DNA from 2 places in the Mesorhizobium sp. M1338 genome. Region 2 is predicted to be linked to the other one. Evidence: predicted binding sites of a transcription regulator. Region 2 holds the regulator's gene; the other holds the start of a gene.
What was found. Region 2 encodes LexA, which represses DNA repair genes until DNA is damaged. Its sites were predicted from a motif close to TGTTCNNNNTGTGTTCNG; they were not measured.

Region 1: the regulator LexA is predicted to act here: its motif matches at 2,632-2,649, upstream of NKH19_RS02035 (PA0069 family radical SAM protein).

Annotation. Positions count from the first base shown of each region.
Region 1 covers NZ_JAMYLL010000002.1:9,182-15,686, forward strand. Annotated here, with positions in the region: gene moaB (molybdenum cofactor biosynthesis protein B) at 1-348, shown strand, start outside; gene NKH19_RS02020 (GFA family protein) at 489-947, shown strand; partial or broken gene NKH19_RS02025 (hypothetical protein) at 937-1,967, opposite strand; gene NKH19_RS02030 (glycosyltransferase) at 2,056-2,574, opposite strand; gene NKH19_RS02035 (PA0069 family radical SAM protein) at 2,724-3,878, shown strand; gene rnhB (ribonuclease HII) at 4,030-4,725, shown strand; gene NKH19_RS02045 (F0F1 ATP synthase subunit B) at 5,013-5,504, opposite strand; gene NKH19_RS02050 (F0F1 ATP synthase subunit B) at 5,515-6,096, opposite strand; gene NKH19_RS02055 (F0F1 ATP synthase subunit C) at 6,175-6,399, opposite strand; gene NKH19_RS02060 (F0F1 ATP synthase subunit A) at 6,485-6,505, opposite strand, start outside.
Region 2 covers NZ_JAMYLL010000043.1:2,503-9,007, forward strand. Annotated here, with positions in the region: gene gltA (citrate synthase) at 1-342, opposite strand, end outside; gene gltX (glutamate--tRNA ligase) at 527-1,951, opposite strand; partial or broken gene NKH19_RS26305 (ComEC/Rec2 family competence protein) at 2,054-4,520, shown strand; gene lexA (transcriptional repressor LexA) at 4,517-5,269, opposite strand; gene kynU (kynureninase) at 5,715-6,505, opposite strand, start outside.

The DNA.
Region 1 (6,505 bases), on a different contig from region 2:
AAGGATATCGATGTCGTGATCACCACCGGCGGCACCGGCTTCACCGGCCGCGACGTGACGCCGGAAGCGCTGGAGCCGATCTTCGAAAAGCGCATGGACGGCTTTTCGGAAGTGTTCCACCGCATCTCCTACGACAAGATCGGCACCTCGACGATCCAGAGCCGGGCGACCGGGGGCGTCGTCAACGCCACTTTCGTCTTCGTGCTGCCGGGCTCACCCGGTGCCTGCAAGGACGCCTGGGACAGCATCCTGAAGGCGCAACTCGACTACCGGCACATGCCGTGCAACTTCGTCGAGATCATGCCGCGCCTGGACGAGCATTTGCGGCGCGGCAAATCGGCTCCGTAGAAGCCGAGGCGAAGCGTCGGTTCCACGCCGCGTTTGCCAGGCAAAACAGCACCGGTGCCTTCGAAACACCATTCCAAACCGGATCTCGCAAAAGTACCTTGCGTGAAGGCGATCATCGCCATCACGACAAGGCGGATACGATGACCATGCATACCGGCGGATGCCATTGCGGCAACGTTCGCCTTGCATTTTCAACCGAACTCGATGCATCGCAAATCGAAGTTCGCGCCTGCCAATGCTCGTTCTGTATCAGACATGGTTCGCGCGCCGTTGCCGATCCGAATGGCCGACTGATCATCTCGGTCAAGGACGATGCACTATTGCAAAAATACCAGTTCGGGCTGAGGACGGCTGACTATTTGATCTGCCGGGATTGCGGCGTCTATGTCGCCGCAATCGCCGGAGAGGACGATGCAATCGCCAGAGACGACGCAAGGGCTATCGTCATCATCAACGCGCTGGACGACCGAGAGCGGTTCAATCAGGCGCCGGTCCTTGTCGACTTCGATGCCGAAAGCCGAGCGCAGCGCCAAGCCAGGCGCCGCACACACTGGACGCCTGTCGAGATGAACTTCGGATGGTTCCTTTTCAGCGGATGACCGGCTCGCCATGAAAGCGACGGCGCGACGGCGACGATACGCCGAAGCCGACTTCCATCATCAGCCGCGGCGTCCGCGACGGCACAGTGCCCATGTGGAAGCCGAAGGGGTCCTCGACGAAGCCTAGTCCTGCTTCTCCAGTCAACGTCACCGGGCTCTGCTCGCCATAGACGTCCAGAACCTCTTGCGCGGGTGGCCGACCAGGAGGGTGAGCTGATGCTTGAGACTGCGGCGATTGTGACTGCCCCTGACATAGACATGCGGGCCGGTGTCGCCATCGACCGGCTTGAGATAGAAAAAGAATTTCAGCATGCGCCAGTCGTCGAGGTCAAAATGATATTTGCCGAGTGAGGCGAGGTTCTTGTCGGCATCCGAGGCGGCACCCGTCGGAAAACTCCACCAGACCCGTGTCGTGATCAGTTTTGCCTGGCCGCCGAGATAGTGCGTGGCAACATCCAGAAGCAGCGGATCGCGCTGGATGGCGAGCGCCGCCTGGCAATCGAGGATGCGCTCGAAAAAATGCCCGCTGAGCAGCGAGCGGCCAAAGCGCTTCTCGGCTTCGGCATGTTCACCCGGCATGAATTCGAGACGGCGGTCGAAATTGCCGAAGCAAGGCGTGCGCCCGGCGAAATCCGCGATCTCTTCATGGATCGCCGGCGGCAAGACCAGGCCCGAAAACAACCCGTCGGAGCGCAGCGCTTCGACCACCGCTTCACGGTCGACGCCGGCAAACATCGTATCCCCCGCATTGTCGGCCGGACGGGCGCGCTTTGCGCCCAGCCAATGCATGCGGCGCCCGGGCATGGTGCGCGCCAGCACGAACATCGGCAGCCAGGCGGGGTTTTCGCGCAGGTCCGTCAGATAGGTCGGAATGCGCACGGCGATGCGCCGCAGCAGGCTGCCGTTACGCGCAATGGCCTCGAGACTGGCCGTGCCGATTTGTCGGGGGCTGAAAAGTTCATTGGATCCTCGGCTACGGGGAGCGGCACCGATTCCGTATCGGTGCTCATCACTCGGCATGACCCAAACCCAATTCATCCGCCTGACCGGGAAACTAACCTCAGGTCAGATTTTGTGCAATGCACAATGGACAGAGCAGCTGCAAAAATCACCTCGGGGGGCGACGTTCCTGTTTCGCCGGCGCCACCCATATCTCGGCCTCGAGCCGCTTTGTCGCTAGGCCGCGGGCGATGGCCTCGGCGCTGACGGCACTCTTGGCCGCGGCCTGACGCTTGCTGATCAGCAATCCATCGGCCAAGGCGCGGTTTGGGGAAAAGACGCGAGCCAGGAACGGCGTACGGCTGCCCCGCGCCCGCGAAAACCGTGCCGCCGTGGCTTGCCTGGCCGTATGGTCGACGACCGCGTCGATCCAGCCCTCCATCAATCGTGCGCCCGGCTCCAGGAGCAGCAACCAGTCCCCCTTGGCTTGCCGAATCCCCACCGCGATGCCGCCCGTCACGTACTGACAACCGGCATGCTCGGCCACACGATGCGTCTGGTCGGTTGAGCCGGTGTCACAGACGATGACGTCACGCACCACGCCCTCGACGGCGCCGCCAATCAGCGAGGCGAGCGTGCGGGTAAGGCCTTCCTCGTCATTGCACGTTTCGATGAGAACACTGAGCATCATTAGCCGAATAGCGGAAAGCGCGGCACGGCGCCAGTTATCCAGCGAAGCACAAAAAGTTCTTGCTTTGTTCTCATCAACAAAATAGGAATAATTTCATGAACAGAGCGATTCGACACAACACCGACAGTCCCTGGGAGCGGGCGAAGATGGAACAGATCGTGCGCGCCGACATCGCGGCTTTCGGAGCTGGACGGGCCGGGATGGCCAATGCGATGATCGAGCAGAGTGGCATGCGTGTCCGTCCGGACCGCAACCGCGGCAGGTCGGCGGGCATCAATCCGTCGGGCCGGTTCGAGCCGGTCAGCCGGCATGTGTTCGACGATGGCTGGAACTCGCTGGAGGAACTGCCGCCCTTCAAGACCGAAGTGCAGGTCGAGAAACCGCGCACCATCATCACCCGCAACGAATCGCCCGACATTTCCTTCGACCGTTCGATCAACCCGTATCGCGGTTGCGAGCACGGCTGTGTCTATTGCTTTGCCCGGCCGACGCACTCGTTCATGGGCCTGTCGCCGGGCCTCGATTTCGAATCGAAGCTGTTTGCCAAGCCAGATGCGGCGCGCTTGCTCGACAAGGAACTGTCGAAGGACGGCTACCAACCGCGCACCATCGCCATCGGCACCAACACCGACCCCTACCAGCCGATCGAGAAGCAATACCGGATCATGCGCGAGATCCTCGAAGTGCTGGAAGCGCGTGGCCATCCGGTCGGCATCGTCACCAAATCCGCTTTGGTGACGCGCGACATCGATATCCTGTCGCGCATGGCCGAACGGGGGCTGGCCAAGGTGGCGCTGTCGGTGACGACATTGGACCGGATGCTGGCCAGAACGATGGAGCCGCGGGCGTCGACGCCAACCAAGCGGCTGGAGGCGATCCGGCAGCTTTCGGATGCCGGCATTCCGGCTTCGGTCATGGTGGCGCCGATCATCCCCGGCCTGACCGACCCGGAGATGGAACGGATTCTCGATTCGGCACGTGCCGCCGGCGCGCGCGAGGCGGGTTATGTCCTACTGCGCCTGCCGCTGGAGGTCAGCCCGATCTTCAAGGACTGGCTGCTGCGCCACTATCCTGACCGCTACCGTCACGTGATGTCGTTGATCCGCTCGATGCGCGACGGCAAGGACTACGATTCGGAATGGGGCAAGCGCATGAAGGGCGCCGGTCCCTATGCCTGGCAGATCGGCCGGCGCTTTGAGATCACAGCCAAACGGCTCGGCCTCAATGTCGAACGGCGCACGCTGCGGACCGACCAGTTCGTTCCCGCGGGAAAGGATCAGGTACAACTGACGCTGCTTTGAAAGTGCAATCCGCTGCGGTGGTCGATCCGCCGCAGCACAGGAATCCCGTCCGGCCTGCCCCGGCTTGCAGACGGTGCCCTCCCGGTCCGGCGCCCCACCCGACCCGGAGGGACTTGCGGAGAATCGGAGCCGATGCGAACCTCGCCGCAACATGGCTCGCACGCGTTCTGATTCTCCGCCTCTCTTTGAGATCATCGAGAGGCCCGACTTCTCCTTCGAGACGAAGGCGATGGCCGAAGGTCTGTGGCCGGTTGCGGGCATGGACGAGGCCGGGCGCGGTCCCCTGGCCGGGCCGGTGGTCGCGGCGGCGGTGGTGCTCGATCCCGCCAACATTCCCGACGGCCTCGACGATTCCAAGCGTCTCAGCCATTTGCAGCGCGAGGCCCTGTTCCTGCGAATTCTCGGCTCCGCGCAGGCGGTCTCAATGGCCTCGATCAGCGCCGAGGGCATCGACGGCAGCAATATCCTCAAGGCAAGCCTGGAGGCGATGCGCCGCGCCCTGGTTGGCCTGTCGGTTCAGCCGAAGCTCGCGCTCGCCGACGGGCGCGACGTACCGCCGGGCCTGCCTTGCGCTGGGCGCGCGCTGATCAAGGGTGACCAGCGTTCGCAATCGATCGCCGCCGCCTCGATCGTCGCCAAGGTGATGCGTGACCGCATGATGTGCGGTTGCGGCAACCATCACGACCGCTATGGGTTCGAGGCCCATATGGGCTATGCCACGGTCCGCCATCGCACGGCGATCGAGGCGCATGGCCCGGTAGCGCGGCTGCACCGCGTGTCGTTTGCGCCGTTCAGGCTTGGCGGGACCGAAGTGGCCGAAGAAGAGAGCCTCGTCGGATTGGAGTGAGCAGACGGCGATGGCAGCCGATCTCCCCCCTCGAGGGGGAGATGTCGCCGAAGGCGACAGAGGGGGTCGGCTCGACTGGACTCGGCGCCCCTTTTTTCACTGGGCTCGACGCTCCTTCGACGACGAAAGAAGAGGTCAGCGCTTCACGCGCGGCGACCCCCTCTGGCCTGCCGGCCATCTCCCCCTCAAGGAGGGAGATTACGCCCTCGGCCGCCAATCTGGTTATCCACAACAAAAACCCGCCAGGTTTTCCCGGGCGGCTTTCGATGATTGGCTAGACGGACCGTCTAGTTCAGCTTCGACTTCACGTCCGCGAGCGAAGCCTTGAACAGCTCGGCACCCGCCTTGGCGTCGATCTTGCCGGCAAGCAGCGTGCGTGCGGCCTCGACGGCGATATCGACGGCGCTGGCGCGGACTTCGCTTATGGCGTCACGCTCGGCCTGGCCGATCTTCTGTTCGGCAAGCGCGGTGCGCCTGACGACATAGTCCTCGGTCTTCTTGTGCGCCTCGGCTGCAAGCATGTCGGCTTCGCGCGTGGCGGCGGCGACGATGGCGGCCGCCTCCTGCTCGGCTTCCTTGCGCTTGCGCTGGTACTGGCCGAGCAGCTGCTGGGCCTCCTCGCGCAGCCGGCGCGCTTCGTCCAGCTCGTTGCTGATCCTGTCGGCGCGGGCGTCGAGCGCCTTGGCGATCAGGCCAGGTACCCTGATGTAGACTGCAACGCCAAGGAAGATAACCAGAGCTACCGTGGCCCAGAGCGTTGCGAGAGAGGTGTAGTCCATGATGCGCTCCTCACCTGGCCACGGATTTGACCGCGGCCGCGATCTCGGCCTTGCTGGCCTTGCCGCCGACCAGGGCCTCGACGATCGCCGAAGCGGTATCCTCGGCGATGCTGCCGACTTCCTTCATGGCATTGGCCTTGATGGAAGAAATGCGGGCCTCGGCCTCGCCAAGCTTCGCGTCGAGTGCCGCCTCGACCTTCTTGCGTGCGGTCTCGGCCTCGGCCTTGGCCGCATCGTTGGCCTGCTGGCCGATCGCGTTGGCCTTGGTCTTAGCTTCCGCCAGTTCCTGCTCGTAGGCAGCAACAGCGGCGTCGGCCTCGCCCTTCAACTTGGCTGCCTGGTCGAGATCCTGGCTGATGCGATCGTTGCGGACATCGATGATGCCCCCGACGCGCGGCATCACCACCCGCTTCAGGAAGAGGTAAAACAGCCCGAAAGTGATCGCCAGCCACAGAAGCTGCGACGGGAACGTCGCAGGATCGAATGGCGGAAACGTGCCGTGCGCTTCGGCAGGCACGCTGGTGCCGGAATGCGTCTCGCCTTCCGTTGCGGCAGGCGCGGACTCTTGCGCGAAGGCAGATGTCACGAACATGGACTATCCCCGAAATTCAGGCCCGCCGCTTGCGCGGCCGGCCTGTCCAATCTTCTCATGGCTTAGCCAAAGAGGGACTCAGCCGAACAGGGCCAGAAGCGCGATCAGGAGCGAGAAGATGCCCAGCGCTTCGGTCACGGCGAAGCCGAAAATCAGACGGCCGAATTGGCCATCGGCAGCCGACGGGTTGCGCAGCGCGCCCGCGAGGTAGCTGCCGAAGATGTTGCCGAGGCCAATGCCCGCGCCACCCATGCCCAGGCAAGCGATGCCGGCGCCGATGTACTTTGCTGCTTCTGCGTCCATTTGTTCAACTCCTTTGGATCTAAAAATTCCGTTGCTCTATCATCCGGCGCCAATGTTGGAAAACTCTTGGGCCGGAAACTTTTGCTCAGTGCCCCGGGTGCAGGGC
Region 2 (6,505 bases):
CTTCTGCGCCTTGGTCGGCAATTCACCGTAGAGCAGGAGGTAGCAGACCTCGAGGAAGTCGCCGTGTTCGGCCAACTGGTCGATCGGATAGCCGCGGTGAAGCAGGATGCCGGCATCGCCATCGATGAAGGTGATTTCGGATTCGCAGCTTGCGGTCGAGGTGAAGCCGGGATCGTAGGTGAAGGCCCCGGTGGTGGTGTAGAGCGAAGCGATGTCGATGACATCAGGCCCGACAGAGCCGCTTCGCACCTTGAATTCATGGGTCTTGCCGGCGAATGCAAGGGTTGCCGTGGCCTCCTGGCTCTTGCCGCCCAAGTCCAGCTTTTTCGCAGCGTCGGTCATTGCAAACTCCTTCTTGTTTCCTCATGCCGGCAAAGGCAAAATTCTGCAGTGCGACACGTTGAGATCACCGCAATGCGCGTATTCGCCACCGCATTTCAGGAGGTGCGTGCCAGATTGGGCCAAGGCCTAATGTTGCACTGCGAAACCCGCCTTTCAATGCCAATCTTCTTGGGCCAGTTTGCTCCTAATCGATTTGATCTGCTATGCGCGCCAGGCTTTCCTCGCGGCCGAGCACGGCAAGCACATCGAACACGCCCGGCGAGGTGCTCTTGCCGGTCAAAGCGGCGCGCAAAGGCTGGGCCACGGCGCCGAGCTTGTGGCCGCCGGCCACTGCTACCTCGCGGATCACGGCCTCCGCCGAGGCGGCCGTCCAGTCGCTTGTAAGCCCGTTCAAAGCTTCGTGAGCGCCGCGCAGGATCTTGCGGGCATCGTCATTGAGCAAAAGGGCCGCCTTGTCGTCGATCGGCAGCGGCCGCGTGGCAAACAGGAAGGCCGCGCCATCGACGAGTTCGACCAGCGTCTTGGCGCGCTCCTTCAGACCCGGTAACGCGGCCAGCAGCTGCGCCTTGTTGCTGTCGTTCAGGCGCGCGGCCATCGCCGGGCCGCCTTCGAGATAGGGCAGGGTGGCGATGAAGATATCGAGCAGTTCGGCGTCGCTCATGCGGCGCATATGCGCGCCGTTGATCGCCTCCAGCTTGGCGAAGTCAAAGCGAGCCGCGCTTTTGTTGACATCACCGATGTCGAACCAGGAGATCATATCCTTGATCGACATGATCTCGTCGTCGCCATGGCTCCAGCCGAGGCGCGCCAAGTAGTTCAGCAACGCCTCCGGCAGATAACCCATGGCACGATAGGCTTCGACGCCGAGCGCGCCGTGCCGCTTCGACAGCTTGGCGCCGTCGGCGCCGTGGATCAGCGGAATATGCGACATCGAGGGCACGGCCCAGCCCATGGCGTTGTAGATCACGGTCTGGCGCGCGGCGTTGGTCAGATGATCGTCGCCGCGGATGATATGGGTGACGCCCATGTCATGATCGTCGACGACGACGGCATGCATGTAGGTCGGATTGCCGTCCGAACGCAGGATGATGAAATCGTCGAGATCCTTGTTGGGAAAGCGCACCTCGCCCTGGACGCGGTCGTGCACCACCGTCTCGCCCTCGGTCGGCGCCTTGATGCGAATGGCGCCCTTGGCGCCCGCGGGCGCCTCTGAGGGGTCACGGTCACGCCAGCGGCCATCATAGCGGGGCGGCAGACCCTTGGCTCTGGCGGCCTCGCGCATCGCCTCCAGTTCGGTCGGCGTGGCATAGCAATAATAGGCCTTGCCCATGCGCACGAGTTCCTCGGCCACCTCACGGTGGCGCGGCGCACGCTCGAACTGCGACACCGGCTCGCCGTCCCAGCTGAGGCCAAGCCAGGAAAGCCCGTCGAGAATGGCAGCGGTCGCGGCATCGTTGGAGCGCTCGCGATCGGTGTCCTCGATGCGCAGCAGCATCGTGCCGCCGGTGTGCCTTGCATACAGCCAGTTGAACAGCGCCGTGCGCGCGCCGCCTATATGCAGGTAGCCGGTGGGCGAGGGGGCAAAACGGGTGACGACCTTGTCGGACATGAAACTCTCGGAAACCATCTGAAGCGGGGTGCGGCTGCGCGGACTTTCGCGCGCCCGGCGTTCATGTAGCATAGGGTGTCGAGGGCGCAAGGGGCAGACCCGATGGCTGGACGAGGCTGGGGCTCGGATCAGGGCGAGGACGCTGTCATTGGCGTCAGCGAACGGTCCCTGTTTGCAGCGCCGCTGCCGGCTTCATTGCCGCCGCCATCGCCCCTCGTGCCGGATCCCGGCAAGGCGCCGTTGCAAACGGATGCCCCCGCCCCGGTTCCAGCTGCCGAAGCCAGCAGGATCGTGCGCGTGCGCCGGCAAATCGGCCGGATTTCGCTGCCGCGCCTGCGCCATGGCGTGACCATGGCGGCGGGCCTGGAACTCGACCGAGGCGTGGCCTTCCTGCTGGTGCCGGTCTGCCTGGCGAGCGGGGCGATCGGCTATTTTTCGCTGGCGGCGGAACCTGGCTTCGCAAAGCCTGTCGCAGTTGTCATCTTGGCGGGGCTGTTTGCGCTGGTCTCGCGTTCCTGGCCGAAAACCCATCTGTGCTTCATGGCGGCACTTTTGTGCGCGTTCGGCCTGCTCACCGCAAAGGTCGAGACATGGCGGGCGGGAACGCAGATGCTGGGCTCGGAAATCTCGACGCAAGTGACCGGCCGCGTCGTTTCGCTCGACCGGATGGAGAGCGGTCGTATCCGGCTGACCATCGACGTCACATCGACCGCAAGGCCGAAACTGCGCTATGCGCCGGAGCGGGTGCGACTTTCGGCGCGAAAGATCCCGGCGGACGTGATCGCCGGCTCCCTGATCACTGGATATGCCAAGCTGTTGCCGCCGACCGGGCCTGTGCGGCCGGACAGCTACGACTTCTCCTTCGACAGCTATTTCGCCGGCATCGGCGGCAGCGGGTTCTTTCTCGGCAATCCAAAACTTATCGTCACCGATGACGGGCGACATGCCGCTATCGGACCGCCTTTCCTCGGGGATAGAAAAAGCCCGTGAAGCGATTGCCGACCACATCAGGGGCAGCGTCGGTGGCGCCGAGGGCGAGATCGCGGCGGCGCTGATCGTCGGCGTGCGCGCCGGCATTCCCGATGACATCAACGAAGCTATGCGGCGTACCGGCATCTACCACATCATCTCCATTTCCGGACTGCATATGGCGCTCGTCGCCGGCACCATCATGGGGTTGCTGCGCGGCGCCTTCGCCTTGTTTCCGGACTTTTCCGCGCGTCGTCCGGTCAAGAAATACGCCGCCGTCGCGGCACTGTTCTCGATCGCCGCCTATCTCATCATCTCAGGCATCGTCGTCGCCGCCGAGCGCAGCTTCATCATGCTGGCGGTGATGCTGATTGCCGTGCTGTTCGATCGGGCGGCACTCACCATGCGCAATCTAGCAATTTCGGCGATCGCCGTCATCGTGGTGTCGCCGCATGAAGTGGTCGGCCCGAGTTTTCAGATGTCCTTCGCCGCAACCGCGGCGCTGGTCGGCGCCTATGCCGGCTGGTCGGAGCATCGTGCGGGAAAGACGAGACCACCGCCGCCAAAGCGGTCGCTGCCTGGTTTCCTGACGCGAAAATTCCTGCTGGCGGCAGGCGGCCTTTCCATGACTTCCATCATCGCCGGCGGCGCCACTGCGCTGTTTGCCATCTGGCATTTTCAGCGTGTGTCGCCGCTCAGCCTGTTCGCCAATCTGGCGATCATGCCGATCGTATCACTGGTCGTCATGCCTTTCGCCGTCCTCAGCGCACTGGCGATGCCATTCGGCGCCGACGGCCCCTTTCTTTATGTAATGGGCAAAGGCCTGACGGCGATGATCGCGATGTCCGGATGGATTTCCGAGCGTTCGCCAGTCGACGCAATCGGCTTGATTTCGCAGCAGTCTGTCCTTCTGGTGGCGATTGCCCTTGTCATCGCGACGATGGCGACGACATGGCTGCGGCTGGCAGCTCTTCCTTTCGCGCTTGCCGGCCTGCTGACGGTCTCGGACACGCGCGCACCCGACGTGCTGATCTCGGAGGACGCAAGGCTGGTTGCGTTGCCGATCGGCGGCGGCGAACTCGCGGTCAGCCGGGCCAGGCCGAACGAATTCACCGTCGACAACTGGAAGCGTGCGCTGACATCCGAAAGCATCATCGTGCCGGAGGTGTTCGACGAAGGCGACGGTCAATTCGACGTCGCTGATGCGGCTGAAATGCCGCCGGGAGCACCGTTCTATTGCACTTCAGGCGTTTGCGTCGCCAGGCATCCGTCCGGCGCGTTCATTGCCTATGTCGAGGACCGAAAAGACACCTGGAAAGCCTGTGGTTTCGCCGACCTGATCGTCATCAATGACGCGACGGCCTATGACGCCTGTCACAACCCGCTGGTTCTCGTTATCACCAAACGGCAACTGGCCCGCAAAGGCAGTGCTGCCGTCTTCTTCGATCGCCAATCGGCGACCGCGCCGGCGACAATCAGCTTCGCCGTGGACAGGCCATATCGGCCCTGGCACGCGCAACGCAAGTTTTCACGCGAGGCGAGGGGACTGCCGCCCTTCAAGAGACCCGAGAAGCCAGTCGTTGAACCGCAGCTGCCTTAGTAGCGGCGGATCAGGCCAACGAGCTTGCCCTGCACCTTGACCCTGTCTGGCCCGAAAATACGGGTTTCATAGGCCGGATTGGCGGCTTCGAGAGCAATCGAGGCGCCCTTGCGGCGGAACCGCTTCAGCGTCGCTTCCTCTTCATCCACCAGCGCCACGATGATCTCGCCAGGGCTCGCCGTATCGGCATTGCGGATGATGACGGTGTCGCCGTCGAAGATGCCGGCCTCGATCATCGAGTCGCCCTTGACCTCCAGCGCATAGTGCTCGCCGCCCATGATCATGTCTGGCGGCACCGAGATCGAATGCGTCTGGTGCTGGATGGCATCGATCGGCACACCGGCGGCGATGCGCCCCATCACGGGGATCGACACGGCGGCGACCACGTCGTCGTCATTGCCTGCTGAAGACATCCGCGAAGACGCTGGCCTGATCTGCCGGCCAAGGCCGCCCTGGCCGAGACTGGCCTGACCAAGACTGCCCTGGATGACGCTTGGAGAGAACTTCTTTGCCGCGTTGAGGCCGGGTGCGATCGAGTCCGGCAGCCGCAGCACTTCCAGCGCGCGTGCCCGGTTGGGCAGCCGGCGAATGAAGCCGCGCTCTTCCAGTGCCGTGATCAAACGATGAATCCCGGATTTGGAGGCAAGGTCGAGCGCCTCCTTCATCTCGTCGAAGGATGGCGGAATGCCGCTTTCCTTCAGGCGTTCATGGATGAACATCAGCAGTTCGTGTTGCTTGCGCGTCAGCATGGCGGCCCCCAGGGTACCTGAAACCAGAATCGGAAAAACAAACCCAGAACAAACACTATCTGTTCCAGTTGTGTTCCGCAACTGTTTAAAGTTTAATGAATTTATTAAGGGGGTCGAAATTATTGGCGCTCGCCAGCGGGCCTCGTCGACGGCTGTATGCCGTCACAATGCGCTTGCCGGCATTGAAATTGTTATGGTTAATGGGCTGTGGCCCACCCTTGGCTCAAGCCTGGCATGAGCTGCCCATGGATCCGCGACGGGCGCATTTCCAGCTTTCCGGGCGTTCGTTTGCCGTGAACGAAACGAAGCCAAAATGCCAACCTTGGTTAATCTATTGCAGCCTGCGCTGGCTACCAGCGGCGAACGCATTCGCGAGCCGAAAAATTCGTCCTCCGTCATCCGACCTGGGGGCAAGACGCGACGACAGATCGTCGGGACGGCCGCGTCAGGTTACGGCCTCCTTGACGGCGAAACGCTGGTCCTTCCATGCACTCGTGCGCAGAATGTCTTCCAGCACCTCGACCGCCAGCCACACGTCCTTGTAGCCGACATAGAGCGGCGTAAATCCGAAACGGATGGTTGACGGCGCGCGGAAGTCACCGATCACGCCGCGCTCGATCAGCGCCCGCATGATTTGATAGCCATGATCGTGAAGGAACGACACCTGGCTGCCGCGCCTGGTCGCGTCGCGAGTGCTCTCCAGCGTGAGACCATAGGCGCCGCACTTCGCTTCGACGAGCTGGATGAACAGTTCGGTCAGCGCGACGCTCTTCTTTCGCAATGCCGCCATGTCGACGTCGTTCCAGATGGCAAGCGCGCCTTTGAGCGCCCGCATCGACAGGACCGGCTGCGTGCCGCACAGAAAGCGGCGGATACCGGTGCCGGCAACATAACCCCGTTCGAAGGCAAAGGGCCGTGCATGCCCCCACCAGCCGCTGAGTGGCTGGCTGATCTCGCCGTGGTGGCGCTGGGCGGCATAGATGAAGGCTGGCGCGCCCGGACCGCCGTTGAGGTACTTGTAGGTGCAGCCGACAGCGAAATCAGCATTTGCATGATCGAGCTCGACCGGCAGAGCGCCCGCGGTGTGGCAGAGATCCCAAACGATCAGCGCTCCGGCCGCATGAGCCTTGCGCGTCAGCGCCGTCATGTCGCGCAGTTCACCGGATTTGTAATTGACGTGGTTGACCAGCACCACCGCGACGCTTTCGTCGATCAGCTCTTCGATGGTTGGCGCGT